Pyrodictium delaneyi: one gene and its partner. The main gene of each other region encodes a partner of the protein of the gene in region 2 in a complex. Links are inferred from orthologs where the notes say so. Each region holds a gene or a part of one and is shown on either strand. Other genes may lie near its edges.

What was found. Proteins that work in one complex are often made in the same cells at the same time.
Region 1: the proteins of Pyrde_RS06215 (region 2) and psmA are in contact, whole or in part, in a cryo-EM structure (PDB 6HE5), measured with the Archaeoglobus fulgidus proteins. The link is inferred for Pyrodictium delaneyi from one-to-one orthologs. Residues at the interface, in WP_010879468.1 of Archaeoglobus fulgidus: Asp391, Leu392, Lys393, Gly394, Met396, Phe397, Val398; in WP_010877997.1 of Archaeoglobus fulgidus: Ala30, Arg33, Gly34, Ala35, Asp51, Arg53, Val54, Lys66, Ser79, Gly80, Leu81, Val82, Met166.

The regions. Positions count from the first base shown.
Region 1 is NZ_CP013011.1:1,982,595-1,986,214, forward strand. The notes cover bases 682-3,620. They hold psmA (archaeal proteasome endopeptidase complex subunit alpha), read right to left. Parts: upstream 2,548-3,620; coding sequence 1,816-2,547; downstream 682-1,815. Other genes in these bases: rrp4 (exosome complex RNA-binding protein Rrp4), read right to left, coding at 682-1,090; Pyrde_RS10070 (ribosome assembly factor SBDS), read right to left, coding at 1,097-1,810; Pyrde_RS10080 (helix-turn-helix domain-containing protein), read left to right, coding at 3,037-3,620. In the rest of the region: exosome complex exonuclease Rrp41, read right to left, coding at 1-364; more of rrp4, read right to left, coding at 368-681. UniProt on the Methanocaldococcus jannaschii protein: Component of the proteasome core, a large protease complex with broad specificity involved in protein degradation. The M.jannaschii proteasome is able to cleave oligopeptides after Glu, Asp, Tyr, Phe, Trp, slightly after Arg, but not after Ala.
Region 2 is NZ_CP013011.1:1,207,122-1,211,333, reverse strand. Bases 633-3,480 are described here. They hold Pyrde_RS06215 (proteasome-activating nucleotidase), read right to left. Parts: upstream 2,737-3,480; coding sequence 1,528-2,736; downstream 633-1,527. Other genes in these bases: Pyrde_RS06210 (multiprotein bridging factor aMBF1), read left to right, coding at 2,828-3,439; Pyrde_RS06220 (hypothetical protein), read left to right, coding at 833-1,531; Pyrde_RS06225 (putative metallopeptidase), read left to right, coding at 633-794. In the rest of the region: Pyrde_RS06230 (PhoH family protein), read left to right, coding at 1-234; more of Pyrde_RS06225, read left to right, coding at 378-632; GTPase HflX, read left to right, coding at 3,618-4,212. UniProt on the Methanocaldococcus jannaschii protein: ATPase which is responsible for recognizing, binding, unfolding and translocation of substrate proteins into the archaeal 20S proteasome core particle.

The sequences.
Region 1 (3,620 bases), 780 kb from region 2 along the record:
GAACCACAGCCTCGAGGGCTTCCCTGATTACCTTGGATAGCTCCACCTCTCTACGTGTAGGCGCCGGCGTTTTACGCTCAGCCGTCGAGAATGGAGCCATATGATATCGGCATCGTATAACAGCACGGTCAGGGAGAGCCATATGGCGTGGATGCGCCTCACGAGGACCATAAACTGCAGCGAGAACACGTGTACCGCCATACTCTACTAGTGCTGAGCCATCCGCATTGCTGAGTACACCAACCTCCATCCTAATAGGCCTCAGCTGCGCTGCTAGTCTACCGTCGTGTCTGACAGCTACCTTCTGACCGTCACGCTCTTCCCACCGTATGAGGGCTGGTTTCTCACCTGTCGCACCACCCATGGCTTACACACCTCTACGGGTCTTCTCTCTACGTATAAACTCGCGCACCCTCTCAGTAAGACCGGTCGTGTGAGCCTCAGCTTCGATCTTCTTTATCGAGAGGATAACCACCTCTTCTAGGTCCTTATTCGGACAGCGTACCAGTATACGTCCATTCTGACCAACAACTATCTCGCAGCCGGTCTCCTGCATAATCATGTTTACCATAGACCCCTTCTTACCTATGACGCGGGGAACACGACTAGGCTTTATCTCCACAATGGAGCCCTCGACTATCCTGCCCAGTCCCTTACCCTTTATCGAGAGAAGCGGGTCCCGTGCCCGGTCAAATGCCACAACTTTGGCCACTATGTAGTCGCCAACGTCTAGGTACTTCTTGAGACTGTCTACCGCCGGGTTAAATGGACGGTCGAGAACCTCTTGTACGGTGAGTATCCCCTTGTAGGGTGAGGCTATGTCTACTTCCCAATGGGTTAAACCAATGTCCTTCACTAGCCCTATTACTATGTCGCCCGGCTTTGGTATGTACGCACCTTCAAGAGGAATTATACTGATCTTGTACTTGCCGTCATCGAGTTGTTGAATGCTGGCTAGCCCGGTTATAGTAGCATAGTACTGGTTGCCTTTGCGCTCGATGAAAGGCGAATCTACTACTATATCGTTGCCCTCAGCCAGTATATCTCCAGGTAAAACGATGGATCTAGGCGAGACGTATATCCGCGCCAACCCTGTCTACACCACGCTCACAACTTTGACGTCAACATTGCCCCGGGTGAGCTTATTGAGCTTATCCATAACTTCCTGTTGGAGTCCTGCAGGTATCTCTAGCTCGGCCACGAGGCTGCCATCACTACGCCAGTCCATATGTTTTACTTCTCCAAGCTTAGAGAGGGCCCCAGCTACGCGGCCCGAATACTGTGCAGGCACAACTATACGGAGGAGAGCCTTTGCAATCTTTATAGGGATTATGCGGCTTATAGCACGGACTATCTGTGGGGCTTGCTCTTCAACGCTCTTAAATGGGTCTACTCCTACGCCTGCCTGCTCCATAGCCGCTTCTATCCGGGCAGGCGGTATGGGAAGCTTAGTCTTCGGATCGATAGCGTTCTTGGCTATATAGTTTATAAGCTGGCGGCGCTTAGCCTCGATAAGCTTCCTGCGTTGCTCTGCTGTAAGTTGCAGCTCGCCACGACGAACTATTTCTGCAGCAATTTTCACTACATCATCTGTACCGAATACACGACGGAGAAGCTCAGGGGATGCGCGAAGGCCCCGCCGAAGATCAGTGTATATAGCGTCACTTATGACTAGGTCTTCCAGGTTTACATCCTTCCCCTGCTTAAATTCAAAAGCAAGATCAGGATTTACGAGGACCTCAAATCTCTTACCAGCGACCTCGAGTCTAGCCACTACTGGCTCGTGCTCGCCCTTACTCTTGCGCGGCATCTCTACTAGACACCGAGTTTTTCTAGGAACTTCTGCAGCTCCTCTTTAGACAGTTTCCGGAATCTCTGTGTTGCTGTGTCAACTACCCCTACTTCTAAGGTTTCAACAGTAGGCCTGCCCTCCATCACAGAGGCTACCGCCTTCATGCCAAGCAATATTGCATCATCTAGCGTCATGTCGTCGCGATACTCTCTCTGTAATACCTCAATGGCTTGGCCACCGCCCTGACCCAAGCCATGAGCCTTGTAGCTTATGTACTGGCCACTCGGCTCAGCAACATAGAGCTTAGGCCCTGTATCGTCGACACCAGCAATCATTAGCGTTACACCGAAGGGGCGGACACCACCATGCTGTGTATACACCTGCATTAAGTCGCAGATCTGGCGAGTGAGATACTCTACGGGTATCTGCTCACCATAGACGAACCGGTATTGTACCGCCAAGAGCCTGGCGTAATCTATCAGTATGCGTCCATCACTGCCGAAGCCGACGAAGCCTGCACCTATGTGTTCGTCAACCATGTAAACCTTCTCTAGCTGACCTATGTCTATCAGAGGGCTTGTCTTCCTCTTCTCAGCCACAATCACTACGCCATCTACAGCACGGACACCAACCATTGTCCAGCCGCGCTTGGCAGCCTCCATGGCATACTCTACTTGGAAGAGACGGCCATCCGGCGAGAACATCGATGTAGACCGGTCATACCCCATCATCGCTGGTGGTGCGGGGAACGACACTGTGCGTCACACCCTCCAAGCCGTGAAGCATAAACACTTACTCAAGCATAAAAAGCCTTATCCGAGCACAACAAACAACTAGGATACACATGGGCCGGTGAAGACGAGTCCGAAAACCGAGGTTGCGAGAGAATGGCTATGCGGAGTCTTCTCGCCCCAGAGGCCCGCCTCTAACAACATAACTGCCATCCTAGGAAGCCGCGAAACCCGGATATCCTCCCTCTACCTACACAGTTTTAGACCTGGACCTCTCGGGTGCCGCCGGGCCCCTGACAGCCCCGAAAGCCCTGGGGCCCACCTTGTGGATGAAGGGGCTCTGCGCGCCGGAACAACTATACCTCTCGTACTTATCCTCGCTTGATTAGGCCTCTTGTCTTGCACTAGGGTGTCTACGAGCGCTGTGATGAACGCGTCCTTCGTGCAGAGCAGCAGCGATGACTTGGAGGCCCCATTACTGAGCGAAAGGCATACATGTGGGAGGGGCGTGGAATGCCGAGCAACATTGAGAGGAGGGTTGCCCAGGCACTTAGGAGGCTAGCGAGGAGGCGAAACTGTGTTTCTATAGCCGAAGTGGCGGCGGAAGCTAGGCTTACACCAAGCGACGTACGTGGAGCACTAGAAGGACTCGAGAAGAAACGGCTTGTGATTGTCTCGGGTGACAGAGTCTGCTACACCGGTGGACCCGTGGATGAGCAGAGCTATGTTATTGGCCCCGAGCTGCGTCGTGTAATAAACGAGGTACGGTCTAGAAGGAGTATAGTAGCCTCCGTCTATGAGCTGGAGCGTGGACCTCTTAGACTCCTTGTGGTTGCAAGGCGAGACGGCATAGTGTTTGTTGTTCTACCGGTGTCGGGTAGAGAACCTACTGAGCGGCTAGTTGGCCTTGCTAGGAGGCTTGCACGTCTAGCTCGCCGTCTGGCTGAGGATGGCTGTCACGATCTCCCCGCTGGCCGCGGCACACCCAGACTGGTCGTACCGGTACTCGCGTCGGACTATGGTGCACCGAGGCTTGTCGAGGGCATAGTCTTTAGGCCCGCGAGAAGCCTCCTAGCTCTGATAATTGGGCCAGAGCC
Region 2 (4,212 bases):
ATACGGGCTGTACACCCTGTGAGCTGGATATACAAGCACATAGTTGACGCAGACTTCCAGGGCCCATACCTAGCCGTGAAGGTGAAGAGCAACGAGTTCGGCGCCTTCGTGGGCCAGCGCGGCTTCCACGTAAAGTTCCTCGACGCTGTGTTCCGTAAGCTGCTAGGTGTAGGAGTGAGAGCGTACGAGGTAACAGAAGAGGAGGAGTCGAGGCGTAAGAGGAGACGCCGCTAGGCGACGTCATCCCACTGTTTTTAGCCGCTCTGGGCCAGCAGCCAGCCCTATGGGTTCCTCGCAGTTTACCTCTCTTAGAGGAGGCCTCCACAGCCCCTAGAGCCGGAGCCTGCGGCAATGGTGTAGCCCAGGCCTTGCCGAGGGTGAAGTATAGGAGGGATCAACGGCTCGAAGAAGCCATCCATCTCCTCATAGACGCACTTGGTCTAGACTACATAGACAAGGGGAGAGTTTACGCCGCCTGGAGCACCGGGTCGACAACTCGAGCCTATGCACGCATATGGGGACTCCCTTCACCCTTTGCTAGGCTAGGTTTATGCAAGCCCATGTACGTCATAGAGCTTGTGTCCGAGAACTTCCGGGAGCTCTCCTGCAGAGAACGGATCTCGGTTCTTGTGCACGAGCTGCTACACATACCGCGTAGCTTTAGCGGAGGGCTCCGCAACCACGGCGAGTGGAGCCGCTGGCATAACATAAGAGGCTTGCTGGCCAGGATTCCTCGTGACGTGGCGGAGCGGGTCTGTAGACTCCTAGAGGAGTCTACAGAACCTCAGCCATAGAGCTGCAGGCGCTATGGCAGTTGTAACCTAGGAGAGGCGTGATAGTCTTGGGCAAGATATACGTGCTCAAAGAGCCTGGGAGGGACAAGGCCTGGAACATATACGCGCTGAGAGAGGCTGCACGGCTTAAGCGCTGGTTCCAGGGAGTCTACTATAGTCCCCGGCTCAAGAGGCTCCTCGCAGTCTTTAAGCCTACGCCTGGAACACACGTGAACATGCTGGTCTTCGAAGAGATGGGGGAGAGTGTTCTCCGTGACGCCTACCGCATGGAATGCCCGCGAGGCTGCAATCGCTGCTGCGTCCTGAGGAGCGGCGCATTCATGATAGAAAACGAGCTCCGCAACCTTCCCGGCGACGTGAGAGACCGGGTTACCCGGCAGCCTAGCGAGCTGATCAAGACCCCTGGGGGCTGGGTTAGAGTTTACCGGCTAGATACTGAGCCTATGGGCCGTTGTATTTTCTTCGACGTGGAGAAGGGCACATGCATGCTAGAAGGGCTAGGCAAGCACAATAAGCCCATAGTGTGCCTGCTAACGTATTGCACGGTATTCGCCACGCGTGATGGGAAACTCTACCTCAAGAAAGGCTATCGAGTGCATCGCGACGGCCGTGCAGAGATACACTACGAGGAGGTAGACGAGAAGACATGGCGCCGCATGGTAGCGAGAATGGGCTCTGTCTGGACCAGGTATCGTAAAATCTACAAGCAGCAACAAACAGAAGAAGGGACGGCTTAAATATGCATTACAGCGCTCTCGCCGACACCAGCTATGGGGTTACTCTCAAAGTACTCTGGATTATCAACGTAGGGGCGACGCCTCTTCTTCATCACCTTCTCGACCGCTGATAGGAAGTCTTCCATAGTGACATATCTGCGGTTGTTACGCAATGCTGCAAGTCCTGCCTCCATCACTATTGCCCTAATGTCTGCACCAGTAGCTCCCTCTGTTATCCTAGCCAGGTAGCCTAGGTCAACGTCGTCCGCTAGTTTCATTCTCTTTGTGTGTATCTTGAATATCTCTAGGCGCCCTCGCTCGTCCGGCGGCGGCACGTAGATGAGTCTGTCGAAGCGACCTGGCCGGAGCAGTGCTGGGTCGAGTATGTCGATTCTGTTTGTAGCAGCTATCACCTTTACGTCGCCGAGCGGGTCGAAGCCGTCCAGCTCTGCTAGTAACTGCATAAGCGTGCGTTGTATCTCACGCTCACCGCTAGTGCCTATGTCTATTCTCTTAGCTGCTATTGCATCTATCTCATCTATGAATATGATGCTTGGTGCCTTCTTGCGGGCTAGCTTGAATACCTCGCGCACTATCCTGGCGCCCTCGCCGACATACTTGTGCACGAACTCAGACGCTACTACGCGTATGAATGTAGCATTGCTCATAGATGCTACCGCTTTTGCTAACAGTGTCTTACCACAGCCGGGCGGACCATACAGTAGTACACCCTTCGGCGGCTCTATACCTAGCTCGCGGAACGCCTCCGGCTTCACTAGCGGTAGTATGACGGCCTCATAGAGCTCGCGCTTCTGCTCTTCGAGCCCACCTATATCGTCAAACGTTACCTTGGGTCTCTCGGTGACTTCCATAGCCCTTATGTATGGGTCCTCGCGCTCTGGCAGCACTTCTACTATCGTTGAGCCACGCTGGTTGAGAGCGACGTAGGCTCCTGGAACTAGCTTAGAGGGATCAACGTTTGACGACACGTTGACTACTAGGTTAGGGCCAGTACTGCTCTTGACCACCACACGGCCGTCAGGTAGGACGCTGAGCACCATAGCCTCTATTAGTGGTGGGCTTAGGAGCTTGTCAACCTCCATTCGGTAGCGGCGCAGCTCGCGCCGCAGCTCTGAGCGCTCTGCTTCAAGCTCCCGGATCCTCCGCTCAAGGTAGTATATGTAGTCCTTTGAGAACTCGTTATCGGCGCTGCCGCGGTGCTGCATACCCTAGCGCCACCATGCACCTATATTAGGAAACCCTATGAAGACCTAAATAATGGTTTGCGGCCCGTGAGTACGGTGGTGATACTCCAGTATGCCTCTACAGAGGCGCCGCGAGATAATATACTGTGAGATGTGCGGGGCGCCGATAGAGGGCAGGAGTTACACCATAGTCGTCGAGGCCACCGATATGGTGGTCTGCGAGCGCTGCTACCGCCGCTATATGTCTCGGGCCACGAGGACTGGCACCGACGAGCCGCTACGGTTCCGCATCGCCCCGCGTAAGGAGAAGCCCGGGCCGGCGAGGACCGCCCCCCAGCGTATAGAGCCGCCGCGACCCGCTGTTCAGAGGACGGCCCGGCGGCCGCCTAGGCCGCCAGTCCGACGCCGGGGCACTGGACTCGGTGCCGTGGAGCGCTACGAGGTGGTAGAGGACTATGCCGAGAAGGTTCGGAGGGCCCGCGAGAAACTCGGGCTGACGCAAAAGGAGCTAGCAGTCAAGGTAAAGGTAGGCGAGAACGTGATAAAGAGAATCGAGGCAGGCACGCTCGTGCCCCCGATAGACCTGGCCATGAGGCTTGAACGCGTACTCGGGGTAAAACTGCTAGAGCCAGTAGTAGAGGAGGAAGAGGAACCCGCTCCAAGCAGTAGGAAGGGAGACTTCTACCTAACCCTCGGCGACATAGCTGAGCTACGCGAGGACTAGGACTCTCTTTCCCCTCTCCTCGCTACTCCGATGCCCAGATGCTACGAGCCCTCGGATTCTCCGGATTACGCTATAGGGCTATACGCTGGCTCCCGCTTATAGCCTACACTGAAGAGCCCCAGGAGGCATAGGGATGGGATAGAGAGACTTAGACTCTGTGAGGATGTGTGAGTCCGCCTTGAAGCGCGCATTGCTTGCTCTACCCCGGCGGCTGACTAGCTGGGAGGAGAGGGAGGCTTACGCTCTGCTAGAGACTGCAGGCTACACCGTGGTAGACGTTGTACGGTACCGACCCATATCCAGGTCCCGGCTCTTCAGCAAGGCTAAGCTAGAGGAGCTAGCTGAGAAGGCTAAGCCGCTTCGTGGAGACGAGGAGGCGAGGATAATCGTTTACGACGAGTTGCGGCCCCGAGAGTACTTCCGCATAGTGCGCGAAGCCCGGGTAGACGCAATTGACAGGACGTTGCTCATTCTCGAGATCTTTGCCTTGCACGCTGGTAGCCGGGAGGCTAAGCTGCAGATAGAACTCGCCCGGCTTAAGCACCAGCTACCCGTGATAAAGGAGGCTATAAGATTGGCCAAGATGAGGGAGCTGCCAGGCTTCCTAGGCCCTGGCGGCTACGCTGTAGACGCCTACTACCGGTACATGGTCTCACGCATTGCTAGGATCCGCCGCGAGCTGCAAGAGCTGCGGAGGCGCCGTGAGATAGAGAGGGCGAAGAGGAGGAGTGCCGGCCTACCCCATGTCGCTATAGTAGGCTATGCGAGTGCTG